Regions from separate parts of the Bradyrhizobium sp. USDA 4502 genome, predicted to be linked through region 1. Evidence: predicted binding sites of a transcription regulator. Region 1 holds the regulator's gene; each other region holds the start of a gene.
The links. Region 1 encodes PhoB, which activates phosphate uptake and scavenging genes when phosphate is short. Its sites were predicted from a motif close to TGTCATNNANCTGTCAT; they were not measured.
Positions count from the first base shown of each region.

Region 2: the regulator PhoB is predicted to act here: its motif matches at 1,689-1,705, upstream of phnC (phosphonate ABC transporter ATP-binding protein).
Region 3: the regulator PhoB is predicted to act here: its motif matches at 1,675-1,691, upstream of phnF (phosphonate metabolism transcriptional regulator PhnF).
Region 4: the regulator PhoB is predicted to act here: its motif matches at 2,317-2,333, upstream of ACVW1B_RS16945 (OprO/OprP family phosphate-selective porin).

Region 1 is NZ_JBSSGF010000001.1:6,750,733-6,754,644, forward strand. It holds gene ACVW1B_RS31555 (GcrA family cell cycle regulator) at 1-244, shown strand, start outside; gene ACVW1B_RS31560 (IS4 family transposase) at 500-1,603, shown strand; gene phoB (phosphate regulon transcriptional regulator PhoB) at 1,836-2,546, opposite strand; gene phoU (phosphate signaling complex protein PhoU) at 2,692-3,408, opposite strand; gene pstB (phosphate ABC transporter ATP-binding protein PstB) at 3,515-3,912, opposite strand, start outside.
Region 2 is NZ_JBSSGF010000001.1:937,693-941,604, forward strand. It holds gene ACVW1B_RS04195 (alpha-D-ribose 1-methylphosphonate 5-triphosphate diphosphatase) at 1-958, opposite strand, end outside; gene ACVW1B_RS04200 (transferase hexapeptide repeat family protein) at 955-1,620, opposite strand; gene phnC (phosphonate ABC transporter ATP-binding protein) at 1,832-2,647, shown strand; gene phnD (phosphonate ABC transporter substrate-binding protein) at 2,727-3,659, shown strand; gene phnE (phosphonate ABC transporter, permease protein PhnE) at 3,743-3,912, shown strand, end outside.
Region 3 is NZ_JBSSGF010000001.1:941,833-945,744, reverse strand. It holds gene ACVW1B_RS04240 (carbon-phosphorus lyase complex subunit PhnI) at 1-525, opposite strand, end outside; gene phnH (phosphonate C-P lyase system protein PhnH) at 529-1,137, opposite strand; gene phnG (phosphonate C-P lyase system protein PhnG) at 1,142-1,603, opposite strand; gene phnF (phosphonate metabolism transcriptional regulator PhnF) at 1,720-2,445, shown strand; gene phnE (phosphonate ABC transporter, permease protein PhnE) at 2,581-3,429, opposite strand; gene phnE (phosphonate ABC transporter, permease protein PhnE) at 3,426-3,912, opposite strand, start outside.
Region 4 is NZ_JBSSGF010000001.1:3,666,386-3,670,297, reverse strand. It holds gene ACVW1B_RS16950 (winged helix-turn-helix transcriptional regulator) at 1-305, shown strand, start outside; gene ACVW1B_RS16945 (OprO/OprP family phosphate-selective porin) at 657-2,255, opposite strand; gene ACVW1B_RS16940 (DegQ family serine endoprotease) at 2,601-3,912, shown strand, end outside.

The DNA of each region.
Region 1 (3,912 bases):
GGTCGAGATGGAGCCCGATCCGATCTCCTACGACAATGTGGTGCCGATGAGCCAGCGGCTCTCGCTGCTGGAGCTCAACGAGGCCACCTGTCATTGGCCGGTCGGCGATCCCTCGAGCCCGGAATTCTTCTTCTGCGGCGGCAAGGCGCTCGCCGGCCTGCCCTATTGCGCGCATCACTCGCGCGTCGCCTACCAGCCCGCCGCCGATCGCCGCCGGCCGTCGGCGAAACCGCAGATCAAGTGAGCACTCGGGAAAACGACGGAAGACCTCAAAAACAAATCCCCGCGAAAGCGGGGATTTTTTTGTGTGATGCGTAGCCCATTACATCACCGGCGTCGTCCCGGCGAAAGCCGGGACCCATAACCACTAATGCGTGTTGTTAGAAAGCCGTCTGGCCGCGTGCCGATTGCACTGGCCGCGGCGTATGGGTCCTGGCTTTCGCCCATAGGCGCTAAAATAGGATTTGCGCCTTGGATTCGCTTGTGATTCCAAGATGGAATGGCACACGAATCGCTTGTGAACAAAGATTGGGCGCGCGTTGTCGCCCGACTTGGCGGAGCCGAGGCTCTGAACATTAGCGCGCGCAAGACGAAGGCGTTTGTCCGTCCGCGGGAGATCAGCAATGCGGTCGACTTGCTGCGCCTGATCTTGGCTTATTGCCTTGGTGAGAAAGGGCTGCGGTTGACGGCGGCATGGGCCACGTCGGTTGGGCTTGTCGATATCTCCAACGTGGCTCTGTTGTATCGCTTACGTCAGTGCGGAGATTGGCTGGCAATCTTGGTCGAGCAGGCGCTTGCCGCCGCGGCGCCGAAGGCGAGCCGCGGTCGTCTGATCCGTATTGTTGACGCCACGACGGTCCCCAAGGCTGGGACGAGCGGCAGGAACAAGAACGCAGTGTGGCGTATCCATAGCGCGTTCGATCTTCCGCAGGAGCGCTTTGGTCACTTCGAACTGACCGATCAGCGAGCGGGCGAGACGCTGGATCGGATACCGGCGGTTGCCGGTGAGATCCGTCTTGCCGATCGCGCCTATCTGCAACCGGAGCGCATGGCGCATCTCGTCGATGCCGATGCGGACTTCGTGATCCGGGCCGGCTGGAAGAGCGCGCGCTGGCTCGATGCCGAAGGTAATCTTGTTGACCTCACTGCCGAACTGCGCAACGCCTCGGCGCGTGGCCTGATCGATCGGCCGATTTGGATAAAGCGCAAGTCAGGTGCGCCGCCGCTCGCAGTGCGTCTGGTTGCCGCGAAGAAGCCGGCGCAAGCTGCTGCGGCTGCGCGACGCAAGGCGCGCCGGACTGCACAAAAGGGAGGTCATCAGCTCTCCAGGCAAACACTTGACGCCGCAGATTGGGTGATCCTGGTGACCTCACTCAGGCCAGAGGACTTCACGACTGCAGATATCCTCGCCCTCTATCGGCTGCGATGGCGCATTGAGCTCGGCTTCAAGCGGCTGAAAAGCCTGATTGGCCTGAAGGGACCTCCCGGAACCGACGAGCGGTCCGCCAGACCCCATATCCTCGCTCATCTGCTGATCATTCTATTGCTCGAGCCGCTCGTCGACGAACTCGAAGACTCTCCCCGCTTGGCCGACGCCGCCTGACCCACCCAGTGACGTGGCGTCTGCTGCGCCAGCTCGTAGCTTCGCTACGGCAAGCGATCATTCCACAGCCCGCAATCGCTCTACTCTGCAGAGCCAGTCACGCTCTCCGGCGACATCTACGCGAGCCACCCAGACATAAGCGCCACTATCAGACTATGATCAAACTATCTTAGCGCCTATGGGCTTGCGCCGGGACGACGCCGTGTTGCGGTTTATGAATGCCGCATGGCCGTTACGGCTGTGGCTCGGCCTTGGCAAAGCGGTCGTCGAGCGCGTAGCCGGCGCCGCGCACGGTGCGGATCGGATCCTGCTCGCGGCCCGGATTGAGCAGCTTGCGCAGGCGGCCGATATGCACGTCGACGGTGCGCTCATCGATGTAGATGTCGCGGCCCCAGACGCTGTCGAGCAGTTGCTCGCGGCTGAACACGCGGCCGGGATGCTCGAGGAAGAATTCGAGCAGGCGATACTCGGTCGGCCCGAGATCGATCGGACGGCCCGAGCGCGCCACGCGGCGCTTCTCGCGGTCGAGCTCGATGTCGCCATAGGTCAGCACGGTCGCAAGCCGCTCCGGGCTGGCGCGGCGCAAGAGGCCCTTCACCCGCGCCAGCAGCTCCGGCACCGAGAACGGCTTGACGATGTAATCGTCCGCGCCGGTGGCAAGCCCGCGCACGCGCTCGCTTTCCTCGCCGCGCGCGGTCAGCATGATGATCGGAAGCTGCTTGGTCTCGGGCCGCGCCCGCAGGCGGCGGCACAGTTCGATGCCGGACAGGCCCGGCAGCATCCAGTCCAGCACCACGAGGTCGGGAACGCGCTCCTTCAGCCGTGTATCCGCATCGTCGCCGCGCCCCACCGTCTCGACATCGTAGCCTTCCGCATCGAGATTGTAGCGCAACAGCGTCGTCAGCGCTTCCTCGTCTTCGACTACCAGAATGCGTGCGCTCATCGGTCTAAGTTCTTTCTCTGTGGTGATCCGTTGCCCAGACGCAAACCGAAACGCTTACTTCCTTGAGCATAGTCCCCGCGGAAACGATTTGTCGCGAGGATCATCCAGTTTCGCTCTTGCCGGTTCCGTGCTTGCCGATCATGCCTCAGTTGCCCGGCACCGTGGTGGCAAAAGTGGTCATGTCCCCCTTCGGGCGCTTGTCGGTGATCTGCTGGCCCTCGATCATGTAGAACACGGTCTCGGCGATATTGGTGGCGTGATCGCCGATCCGCTCGATGTTCTTGGCGCAGAACATCAGATGGATGCAGAACGAGATGTTGCGCGGATCTTCCATCATGTAGGTGAGCAGTTCGCGGAACAGCGAGGTGCAGATCGCATCGACCTCCTCGTCGCCCTTCCAGACGTTCATCGCCGCCGGCAGGTCGTGCGCGGCATAGGCGTCGAGCACCGACTTGACCTGCGACAGCACGAGGTCGGTCATGTGCTCGAGGCCGCGGATCAGCTTCAGCGGCTGGAAATCGCTCTCCAGCGCCGCGACGCGCTTGCCCATGTTCTTGGCGAGGTCGCCGATCCGCTCGAGATCGGTGGCGACGCGCATCGCGCTGACGATCTCACGCAGGTCGATCGCCATCGGCTGGCGGCGCGCGATCGTCAGCACCGCGCGCTCTTCGATGTTGCGCTGCAGATTGTCGATCTCGATGTCGGCGGCGACCACGCGCTTGCCGAGCGCGACGTCGCGACGGATCAGCGCGTCGACCGACTCGGTAATCATTCGTTCGACCAGGCCGCCCATCTCGGCGACCAGGCGGGTCAACTCCTGCAGGTCGCTGTCGAATGCCTTGGCGGTATGTTCAGAAGCCATCGCTTGTCTCCCTCAACCATGATCCCGGGGATCATGGCTTCGTGTCCTGAATTTTAGCATGACCTGATCGGAAAACCGGTTTCCACTTTTCCGGATCATGCGCCGGTCAACCGAACCGGCCGGTGATGTAGTCCTGGGTGCGCCGATCGCTCGGTGAGGTGAAGATCTTGTTGGTGTCGTCGAACTCGATCAGCTCGCCGAGATACATGAAGGCGGTCTTGTCGGAGACGCGCGCCGCCTGCTGCATGTTGTGGGTGACGATCGCGATCGTGTAGTCCTCGGAGAGCTCCTGGATCAGTTCCTCGACCTTGGCGGTCGAGATCGGGTCGAGCGCCGAGCACGGCTCGTCGAACAGGATCACCTCGGGGCGCACCGCCACGGTGCGCGCGATGCACAGGCGCTGCTGCTGGCCGCCGGAGAGCGACAGGCCGGAGGCGTTCAGCTTGTCCTTGACCTCGTTCCACAGCGCGCCGCCGCGCAGCGCCTTCTCGACCCGGTCGTCCA
Region 2 (3,912 bases), 5.8 Mb from region 1:
CCCAGGCCCTGGCGAGCGGCAGGATGCCATCGGCGACGAGGCGGAACGCCGCGAGCAGCTGCGCCGGATAGTAATAGTCCGACGCCAGCACCGAGCAGAGGCCCTGTGCGATCATGTCGGATGCCTTGGTCCAGCCGGTATGGCTGCCGCCGCGCACCACATTGGGCGCGCCGAACACGATGAAGTCGTCCGCCGCCGCAGCGTCGCGCGCGGTCTCCTCGTTGACAGGGAATTCGGCGATCGTGGCGCCCAGCGCGCGAAACTCCTGGCGCATCGCCGGGCTGTTGTCGTCGTGCGACAGCATGCGGATATCGGCCGCGCGCGCGGCGGCGGCCAGTCGCGCGATCGAGGCGGGCACCTCGGGGCGGCGCGCCACGATCCGGTCGAGCATGTCGTTGACGGCCTCGACGGAGAGCCCGGAGCGCTCGGCCAGCTGGTTGCGCTTCTTCGGCTTGACGTTGCTATGGTCGTTGAAGGCGAACAGATCGATGCGGCCTTCACCGAGCCATTGAATGATCTCGGCCTCGGCCTCGAGATTGTGGGTCTCGTGACGCAGGTGGAGGCGGGTGTCGGCGGCGAGCTGCGGCCGCAGCGCCTCGATCGCATCGAGTAGCTTGCGCGCATTCTCCGCGCTGCGCAGGCCGGGCTCCCACGACCAGGTCGTGCCGTGGAACACGGTGGTGATGCCGTTGGCGATCGCCTGCCGGTCGCTGTCGATCAGCGCCACGTCGGTCGGGAAGTCGACGCCGGGGCGCGGCATCATCTGCCGCTCGAACGCATCGCCGTGCAGGTCGATGATGCCGGGCAGCACCAGCAGGCCACTGGCATCGATGTGAAGCGCGGCGCGACCCTGCTCGGCGTCGAGCGCGCCGATGTCGCGACCAGCGGTCCGCAGCGAGGTCTCGACCAAGGCGCCGTCAACCAGCGTGCGCCCGCCCTCGATGAAAATGTCCGTCACGATGCGGCGCTCCGTTGTTTGTTCTGTGATTGGGATACGGCCTCGGCCTCGTACTTGTCGAGGAATTCCTCGACCGCGAGCTTGCGAAAGTCGGGCAGGACGCGGCGGAGCGTCTCGTGATCCCAGTCCCACCATGCGAGCGCGGCGAGGCGGTCGGCGATCGTCTCGGAGAAGCGCCGCTTCACGGGCCGCGCCGGATTACCGGCAACGATGGTGTATGCGGGAACGTCCTTGGTCACGATCGCGCCGGCAGCGACGACAGCGCCGGTTCCGATGTTCCGTCCTGGTAACAGGATCGCACCGTGCCCGATCCAGACGTCATGGCCGATATGCACGTGATGCGCACGTCGCCAGTTGAAGAAGTCGGTGTCGTCGCTCTCTCCGGGGAAATACGCGCTGGCGCGGTAGGTGAAATGCGCTTGAGTCGCGCGATGCATCGGGTGGTTGCCGGGGTTGATGCGGGTCATCGCCGCGATCGAGCAAAACTTGCCGATCGAGGTGTAGGTGATCTGGCTGTCGTTCACGACGTAGGAATAGTCATCCATGCTGACTTCGAGCAGGATCGTGCGCGCGCCGACCTCGGTATATTTGCCGAGCCTGCTCTCACGGACCGACGCGGTCGGGTCGACGGTCGGCACAACCGAGAGTGTTTTTCCGGCCATCAGGGCCTCCGCAAATCTTCAAGAATCTTGGGCTTCCGGGGGATGCGCGCTCGTCATCGGGATGCTTGATGACAACATCATGACGTTGCGATGACGGCAAGGGAGCGACAAGGGAGGGGTGTGGACGATCGCCGCACCGCAGCGCTGTCGTCACATAACTGTAAAACGCCGGGGATAGCGATGGCCCAACGAGGCGCGGTTGGAGCATTACATGCTGGTGGTGGAAGGTTTGACGTGCCGTTTCGGCACGAAAGCCGCAGTCGACAACGCGTCCTTTTCGATCGCGCCCGGCAGCTTTGTCGGCGTGATCGGCCGCTCCGGTGCCGGCAAGTCGACGCTGCTGCGGATGATCAACCGTCTCGCCGATCCGACCTCCGGCCGTATCCTGTTCGAAGGCACCGACGTCACCGCGTTGCGCGGCAAGGAACTGCGGCGGTGGCGCGCGCGCTCGGCGATGATCTTCCAGCAGTTCAATCTGGTCGGCCGCCTTGATGTGCTGACCAACGTGCTGATGGGCCGACTGGCCCAGATTCCGTCATGGCGCTCGCTGGCGCAGGTCTGGCCGGAGCAGGACAGGGCGCTCGCACTGTCGGCGCTCGAGCAATTCGACATCGCCCAGCTGGCGGCACAGCGCGCCGACCAGCTCTCCGGCGGCCAGCAGCAACGCGTCGCGATCGCCCGCGCGCTGGTGCAGGAGCCCGACATCATTCTCGCCGACGAGCCGATCGCCTCGCTCGATCCGCGCAACACCAAGATCGTGATGGACGCGCTGCTGCGCATCAACAAGCATTTCGGCATCACGGTGCTTTGCAATCTGCACTCGCTCGACCTGGCGCGGACCTATTGCGACCGCCTGGTCGGCATGGCCGCAGGTCGCGTGGTGTTCGATGGCGCCCCCGCGGCGCTCACCGACCATATCGCCCGCGAGCTCTATGACCTCGAGGCCAATGACGTCATCGGCGCAGCACCGCTGCCCGCGCCCGACGGTGCAACTGCGCCGGCACTCGGCACCGCAGCCGCGGCCTGAGCGTCGCGCATTTTTCAATCTGGGAGGCCGGGCATTTTGCCCGGCCAACAGGTGCAACTACAACAAAAGAGGGGTAGTCATGTTCACTCGTCGCATCATTCTGGCTGGCGCCGCCGCGCTGGCATTTGCCGGTTCGGCCTCCGCGCAGGACTGGAAGGCAAAGTATCCGGAGCTCACCTTCGCGGTGGTGCCGGCCGAGAACGCCTCCGGCGTCACCGAGCGCTGGACGCCGTTCGTGGCGTATCTGTCGAAGGAGCTCGGCGTGAAGGTCACACTGCGCATCGCCAACGACTACGCGGCCGTCATCGAAGGCCAGCGCGCCGGCAACATCCAGATCGCCAGCTACGGCTCGGCCTCGTTCTCTCGCGCGCGCTTGACCGGCGTCAAGACCGACGCGTTCGCCAACGATATGAACGCCGACGGTTCGACCGGCTATTACTCGGTGTTCTTCGTCAAGGCGTCGAGCCCGTACAAGACCGTCGAGGACCTGAAGGGCAAGAATCTCGGCCTGGTCGATCCGAACTCGACGTCCGGCAACAACGTGCCGCGCTTCGAACTGAACAAGATGGGCATCGCGAACGCCGAAGGCTTTTTCGGCAAGGTCGTGTTCACCGGCAGCCACGAGAACGCCGTCCTGGCGCTGTCGCAGGGAACCGTTGATGTGGCCGCTAACCAGTGGACCAACGAGGACGATTCCACGCTCGCCCAGATGCTGACCAAGGGCATGCTGAAGAATGCCGACGGCTCGGCGATGAAGAAGGATGATTTCCGCATCATCCACAAGTCGGCGCTGATCATCAACGGCCCCTATGCGTACAACACCGATCTTCCGGAGGACCTGAAGGCCGCGATCGCAAAGGCCTTCTTCGACGCCCCGACCAAGGACAAGGCCGCCTTCGACCGTCTGTCCGACGGTCAGAAGAAGGGCTTCCATCCCGCCACCACCAAGGATTGGGACGGCACCATCGAGCTGATCAAGTTCGTCGACGGTTTGCGAAAGAAGGCGAGCTGATCGCACGCCTGACGTCACGAGGGTCGGGCGTATAGCCCGGCCCTTTCTCTCCACTCAACTCCGAACCGGACTGGCACGCGTCGATGGCGACCGCCGTATCCATTCTTCCAGCGCAGCAACTGGCGACGCTGGAGGACGCCTACCGCAAGTCCGTCGCACGCAAGCGGTTGAAGGCCGCGCTGGCAACGGCGGCATTCTGTGCGGTGCTGGTGATCGCGGCGTTCGGCGCGGAAGTGAACCTGCGCACGCTGTT
Region 3 (3,912 bases), 5.8 Mb from region 1:
CGTGTCGCAATCTGCCTGCGGCGAGGATTCGATTAGACCGTCACGGCCGAGAATGTCGGTCACCCGCGGCGTGGCGGCCTGCGAGGCCTCCGCGGTCGCCGGCTGCTCCGGCACAAAGCCTTCCGCGAGCTGCGGATCGAGCAGGCGATGGGTGTAGTCGAAGGTCGGCCCCAGGATCTGGCCGCCCGGAACGTCCTTGAAGGTCGAGGAGATCCGCCGCCGCACCTGCATCTCGCCGGTGTTGACCGGCTCGGTGGCGCCAAAGCGCGGCAGCGTGGCACGGAAGGCGCGGACCAGGAAGATCGCCTCGATCATGTCGCCGCGCGCCTGCTTGATCGCGAGCGCCGCGAGCTCGCGGTCGTAGAGCGAACCTTCGGTCATCACGCGATCGACGCCGAGCGCGAGTTGCTCGGAAATCTGTGCCAGCGTCACCTCGGGCACCTCGCGGTCGCCGCGCCGCTCATGCGCGAGCAGACGATGGGCGTTCTCGATGGCGCGCTCGCCTCCCTTGACGGCTACATACATCGCTCACACTCCGCTTGCGATCAGCCGCGTGGTGCGCGGGATCGCCACAATGGCATCGTCATGGACCAGCACGACATCGATGCCGCGCGGGAACAGGGCTTCGTTGATCGCAAGCCGCTGGAACAGGTCGCGCGGCTTGATCATCGCCTGCAGCACGGCGCTGCCGTCGATGCCGGGCCCTTTCAGCTCGAAGGCCGGCCCCTGCGACAGGCTGTCGACCTGCAGGATCAGCGTGGTCGACCGGTCAGGATATTCGCTGCTGCCGAATGCGAAGCGATCGAGCGCCGGCAGGCTCGCGGCATCGCCGATCAAAGCGAAGCTCGCGATCGAGGAATCGGCCACCACCGGCGCGCTGGCGTGAAACTTCAGCCAGCGGGCGACGTCCGGCGTCGCCGACATCGCAGCGTCAAGCCAGATCGGCGTGTCGTGATCGAACAGCGTCAGCGCGATCGCGGCCGAGCCGCGCATCATGCCGGCGGGCGTTCCGACGCTCGCGGCGACGCGCTGCACGCTGCCCGGGCGCGCCATCGCATCCATCACGGAACGGAAAGTCGATTGCGCCGACAGCACCTTGTCGGCAAAGCCCGCGGGCATTTCGGCAATCGTCGTCATTGCATCATCCCTCATCGCGCACCATCGTGTAGAAATCGACCCGCGTCGCCGCGGTTTCCGCCGCCTTGCGGCCGCGTTCGGCGTTCATGGCGACGCGCAGCGGCGCGATCACCTTGACCTCCACCTCGCCGGACAGTTCCGCCGACTGCACCATGGCATCGCACAGCGCGATCATCTGCGCCTTCCGCGCGTCGCGGCCGAGCGTGTAGCCGAAGCCGACCTCGCCGGTCGCAAGCCGCACCGCCGCGCGCGACACCGTCGCCTCGCCGAGATTGAACGGCGCACCGTCGCCGCCGATCCGCCCACGCAGCATCACAAGGCCGTTTTCCGGCTCACGCAGGTTCTCATGCGCGGGCACCGCGATCGCCGCCAGCCTGCCGGCGATATCAGCAGCGGCGGCGTGCGCCAGCACCGTCATCGCGGCCTTGCGCTGGGCCTGTTTGCTGTTTGGTCCGGTCGAACTCATGGGCAAACCTTTGGGCAACCTTGCTTGCATCAAGTTGTCTATGATACTAGACAACTTGATAGCGGAGCGCCATGACTGTTTCGTGACAAACCAAAGATTTCTGGTATCACCGCGCCATGAGCATGCAGGAAAGTTCCGGCGTCGCCTTGTGGCGGCAGGTCGCCGACGGCATCGAGCGCGGCATCGCTGACGGCCGCTTCGCCGCCGGCGAAAAGCTGCCCGGCGAGATGGAGATCGCCGAGACGTACCGGGTCAACCGGCACACCGTGCGGCGGGCGCTCGCCGCATTGGCGGAGCGCGGCCTGGTGCGCGCGGAACGCGGTAGCGGCACCTATGTCGAAGCCCAGCGCCTCGCCTATCCCTTGCGCTCACGCACGCGATTTTCCGAGATCGTCGGCGCCGGCGGTCACGAGCCGCGCGGCCAGCTGATCGATGCGAGCAGCGACACCGCCAATCGCGAGATTGCGCGCGAGCTCGGCCTGAAGATCGGTGCGCCGCTGATCCGGATCGAAGCGGTGCGGCTCGCCGACCGGACGCCGATCTGCGTCTCCACCACCTGGCTGTCGGCCGAGCGGTTTCCCGATGCCGGCAGCGTGTTCGCCAACGTCCGCTCGATGACGAAGCTGCTCGGGCATTACGGCGTCAAGGACTACCACCGCGCCTCGACCCGGATCACCGCGGCGATCGTCGATGCGACCGACGCCGCGCGGCTCGACCTGCCGCTGGGACGGCCGGTGCTGGTGGTCGACGCCACCGACGTCGACATGCTGGACCAGCCGCTGGTGACCAAGCGCTCGCGCTTCGCCGCCGAGCGCGTGGAGTTTCTGGTCGAGAACGGCTGACGTGCTTCTGCTCCCTCGCCCCGCTCTTGCGGGGAGAGGGGCCGCCTCCACAAAGCGGATAAATATGAGTGCGGGGAAACACCCCTCACCCGGATTGCTGCGCAATCCGACCTCTCCCCGGGGCGAGGTAACTTTCTATACCACCGCCCTTTGCCCGATGATCGCAAAGCGCAGCTTGCTCGAGATGAAGTCGATCGCGGCAACCGCGATCAGGATCATCAGGATCAGGAACGATACTTTCTGCCATTCCAGCACGCGGATCTGTTCGGCAAGCTGCAAGCCGATGCCGCCCGCGCCGACGATGCCGATGATGGTCGCCGAACGCGTGTTCGACTCGATGAAGTAGAGCACCTGCCCGGCGATCACGGGCAACACCTGCGGCAGCAGGCCGAAGCGAATCTCGTGCAGCGCATTGCCGCCGGACGCGCGGATACCCTCGACCTGCTTGCGATCCGCGGCCTCGATCGCCTCCGAGAACAGCTTTCCGAACGCACCGAAGTCCGACACCATGATCGCCAGCACGCCGGCGAACGGACCGAGGCCGACGACGTTGATCCAGACCAGCGCCCAGATCAGCGTATCGACGCCGCGGATCGAGTCCAGGAAGCGGCGCACCGGAAAGCGGATCAGGTTCGAGGGGATGATGTTGCGCGCCGCCAGCAGGCTGACCGGGAGTGCCAAAACCGCGGCAAGCGTGGTGCCGAGCACCGCGATCGACAGCGTCTCGCCGAGCGCCTGCATGTAGAGCGGGAACGACGAGCCCGGATTCGGCGGGAGCATCAGCATGGTGATCCAGCCGAGCTGGCCGAGGCCCGCGATCAGCCTGGACGGCGAGAAATCGAGATCAACCAGTCCGAACACGAAGATCGCGAGCGCCGCCACGATCATGGCCGGCATCGCCAGCCGTGCCGATGTGGGACGTTCGAAGACGTCGGGGTACTTCGCGCGCAGTTCCGCGGTGTCCGGCCTCGGCATCTGGCTCATCGACGGGTCTCCTTGCCGAACAGCCGGCCGCGCAGCCAGCCGGTCGAGATGTCGATGATGAAGACGGTGACGATGATGGTGATGAGGATGGCGCTGACGTCGGAATAGTAGAACTTGCGGATCGCGACCACCAGCTCCTGGCCGATGCCGCCGGCGCCGACGAAGCCCATCACCGACGCCTCGCGGACGTTGATCTCGAAGCGCAGCAGCGCATAGCTGGCATAGCCGGCCGAGACCTGCGGCAGCACGGCAAAGCGCATGCAGGACAGCCAGCTCGCGCCGGTGGAGCGGATGCCCTCGACCGGCTTCATGTCGGCATTCTCGACGATCTCGGCGAACAGCTTGCCGAGCGCCCCGGTGGTGTGGATCGCGATCGCCAGCACGCCGGCCATCGGCCCGAGGCCGAACGCGATCACGAAGATCAGCGCGAACACGATGCCGGGGACGGTGCGCGCGAATTCCAGCAGGCGGCGGATCGTGAAA
Region 4 (3,912 bases), 3.1 Mb from region 1:
AGGGCGTGATCCTGTACCACTTGCAGGCCGGCACCCAGCGCTTCGGCGAGTTGCGGCGGCGGATGCCCGGCATCACCCAGCGCATGCTGACCAAGCAGCTGCGCGCGCTCGAGGACGACGGCCTCGTGATCCGCAAGGTCTATGCCGAGGTGCCGCCACGGGTCGAGTACACGCTTTCCGAACTCGGCGAGAGCCTGCGCCCGGTGATCGATATTCTGAAAGCCTGGGGCGAGGGCCATCAGGAGCGGCTGTCCTGCGCGCCGGCGCCGGAGGTTGTTGTGAAGAAGTCGAAGCGCGCGGCCTGAAAGCATGTTCGCGCGACGCGCTCCGCTTCACCTCGCCCCGCGTGCGGGGAGAGGCATAGGCCGCCTACGGCGGCCGTTCTCAAGAACGCCGAAGCGGTGCTTCGGCTATGACGCATCGTCAGATGCGTTCCGGGTGAGGGGGAGCCTCAGCAAGCGCAGCTGCTGCCGAATACGCGGAGAGGGCCCCTCACCCCAACCCTCTCCCCGTAAGAACGGGGAGAGGGAGCGCGGCGCCGTCCTGTCAATATTCGACCGATCTCATTCAGCTAGAAACGCGTGAACCAAACGCTCGATGAAAACGGCCGGAGCGATGCCCCGGCCGTCTATGAGTTGGTCTCAGCTCCGATCAGCTCAGAACGCAACCTGCGTACGCAGCGCGACCGCGTCGAACTTCGAGCCGACGTCCGCAGCCGAGGTCGCCGAGGCCTGCTTGGCGATATCGCCGTGCAGGTAGTTCAGCATGAAGCGGACGTTGTTGTTGACGTACCAGTTCAGCGCGGCGGTGTAGACGGTCTGCCGTCCGCCCGCGATGCCGACCGCCTGCGCGATCTGATCGTTGAGGTCCATCGTGCTGACGCGGCCGGCGATTTCCCAGGCGCCCCAGCCGCCGCCGGCGAGCGAGAATGGATCGTGCGGCTTGATCCCGCTATAGGAGGCCGTCGCCGGATTGTAGGCGTGATTCTCGCCGGTCAGCACGTAGCCGACCTGCGCGTAACCGCCGTCGAACTTCAGGCTCGGCGCGCCGAACGGCGGCAGTCCGGTGTTCGCGGAGCGATCGACATTGAACCAGTAATATTCGCCCTGCGCGATGAACGGGCCATAGGTCGCTGCCGCCTCGACGCCGTACACCTGCGCGCCGGAGACGTTGGCGATCGCACCGGTCGAGATCAGTGTTGTCGGATCGATGCGCAGCTCGGGCCGGTCGCTGAGCGTGAGCGTCTGCGCCTGCGTGAGCTGGTTGCGCGGCGGCTGCACCAGCCATTCCGCATCGGCGCCGATGTGCACCGAATAGTTCTTGCCGCTGATCGGATTGCCGGCGACGCGGATGACGCCGCCATACTGCTCGGACGTGCCGGCCGGCGAGGCGGAGGACGCGGAGTGGATGGCGCCCGACGTCGGTCCGGTGACATAGCCGCCGATCCAGAACTGGTCGTTCCACCAGCGGGTGCCGGCGGCCGAACGGAAGTCACCGGCGGCGATGTTCTGGGCGATGATGCCGACCGAGGCGCGCTCCATGAACAGGATGTCGTTGGAGCTGGTCGCTTCGTCGAGCGTCCACGGCACGTCCATGATGCCGCCTTCGATCGCCATCTTGCCGCCGAACGGCTTGAAGCCGGTGTAGCTCAGATACGCATTCTCGATGCCCGAGGTGCCGCCGCCGGGCAGTGATCCCGGAGCCGCGCCGCCGAAGCCGTCGGACGAGCCGCCGAAATCGTAGATCAGCGAGTAATTCCAGTCGCCGAAGAATTTGCCGACGATGCCGATGCGTGCGCGGCGGACGTTCTCGCCGCTGTCGAGCTTTTGCGGCGAGGTGCCTGCGGTGTTCGGACGATAGTCATAGCCGCCGACATCCCAGTGCACGCGACTCGTGATCGCAACGCAGTTCTGTTCGTCCGCGGTGCAGATCGTCGGCCGGTTGTTCGGCATCGTCACCACGACGCCGGACGGCGCGACCGGGCCCTTCACCGGGATCGCGGCGTTGGCGGTCGCCACCCGCGCGGCCTTGGCATCCGCCGCCTTCGCATTGGCGTTTGCGCTGGCTGCGCTTGCGGTATTGGCGTTGGTCTGCTTCTGCAGTTTGTCGAGCTTCTGCTCGAGCATCTTCAGCTGCTGCTTCAGCAGCGCGATCTCCGCATCGCTGCCGCCTCCGGCCGATTGCGAATAGGCCGGCGAGGCGGCAAGCGCCCCTGCCAGGCCTATGGCGATTGCACTGACTTTTGTTGCACCCATTGTGCACCCCTGTTGTGTTTGAATTCCCCACTCACTCACTGAACGGTCCTAGGAGCGTATCGTGACTGACGCACGACAGTGCTTCCGGGCATCGCAGTTCCGCTTGTGGTCCGCAGGCAACAAGCGGAGCGGCGCAGTGAGATGACAGCCATCATAGAAGCTTGGCGGCGCGCTTCAACGCGGCCGCTGCGGGTTGTGCACCGGTACGGCGGGGGGCCAGTTATCCGGCCGGGCGCCCTTCAATTGCCCGGCGAACACGCCTATATTCCGGCGTTTCCACGAGAGGTGAGAATGCTCCGACCTGTCCGCTTTGCTGCCGTATCCGCTCTGTGCACGTTGGCCTTCATGGGGAATCTTTCCGCAGCCGCGGCCCAGGACCGCCGCGTGCCGTCCTCGCAGGCCGAGCTGCAATTGTCCTATGCGCCGATCGTGCAGCGGGTGCAGCCGGCGGTGGTCAATGTTTACGCCGCCAAGACCGTGCAAAACCGCAATCCATTTCTGGATGACCCGATTTTTCGCCGCTTCTTCGGCGTGCCGGGACAGCAGCCCGAGCAGATGCAGCGCTCGCTCGGCTCCGGCGTGATGGTCGACGGCTCCGGCCTCGTAGTCACAAACAATCACGTGATCGAGGGCGCCGATCAGGTGAAGGTCTCGCTCGCCGACAAGCGCGAATACGAGGCCGAGATCGTGCTGAAGGACAGCCGTACCGACCTCGCGGTGCTGCGCCTGAAGGACACCAACAAGGAGAAGTTCGCGACCCTCGACTTCGCCAATTCCGACCAACTGCAGGTCGGTGACGTCGTGCTCGCGATCGGCAATCCGTTCGGCGTCGGCCAGACCGTGACGCACGGCATCATCTCGGCCCTGGCGCGCACTCAAGTCGGGATCACGGATTATCAATTCTTCATTCAGACCGACGCCGCGATCAATCCCGGCAATTCCGGCGGCGCGCTGGTCGACATGACGGGCCGGCTCGCCGGCATCAACACTGCGATCTTCTCGCGCTCCGGCGGCTCGCAGGGCATCGGCTTTGCGATCCCCGCCAACATGGTGCGCGTCGTGGTGGCCTCCGCCAAGAGCGGCGGCAAGAATGTGAAGCGGCCATGGCTCGGCGCGCGGCTGCAGGCGGTGACGCCGGAGATTGCCGAGACGCTCGGGCTGAAGCTGCCGTCTGGCGCGCTGGTCGCCAACGTCGCGCCGAACAGCCCGGCGGCGAAGGCGGGCCTGAAGCTCTCCGACCTGATCGTCGGGATCGACGGCACGCCGATCGACGATCCCAACGCGTTCGACTACCGCTTCGCGACCCGTCCGCTCGGCGGCAACGCGGAGATCGAGGTGCAGCGCGCCGGCAAGCCGGTGAAGCTCACCATACCGCTGGAGACCGCGCCCGACACCAACCGCGACGAGATCGTGCTGACCGCGCGCTCGCCGTTCCAGGGCGCGAGGGTCGCCAACATCTCGCCGGCGCTGGCCGACGAACTGCATCTCGACGCCGGTGCCGAGGGCGTGGTGGTGACTGATCTCGCCGGTGACGGCACCGCGGCCAATGTCGGCTTCCAGAAGGGCGACATCATCCTCGCGGTCAACAACGAGAAGATCGTGCGGACCAGCGACCTCGAGAAGGCATCGAAGACGGGGACGCGGGTCTGGCGCATCA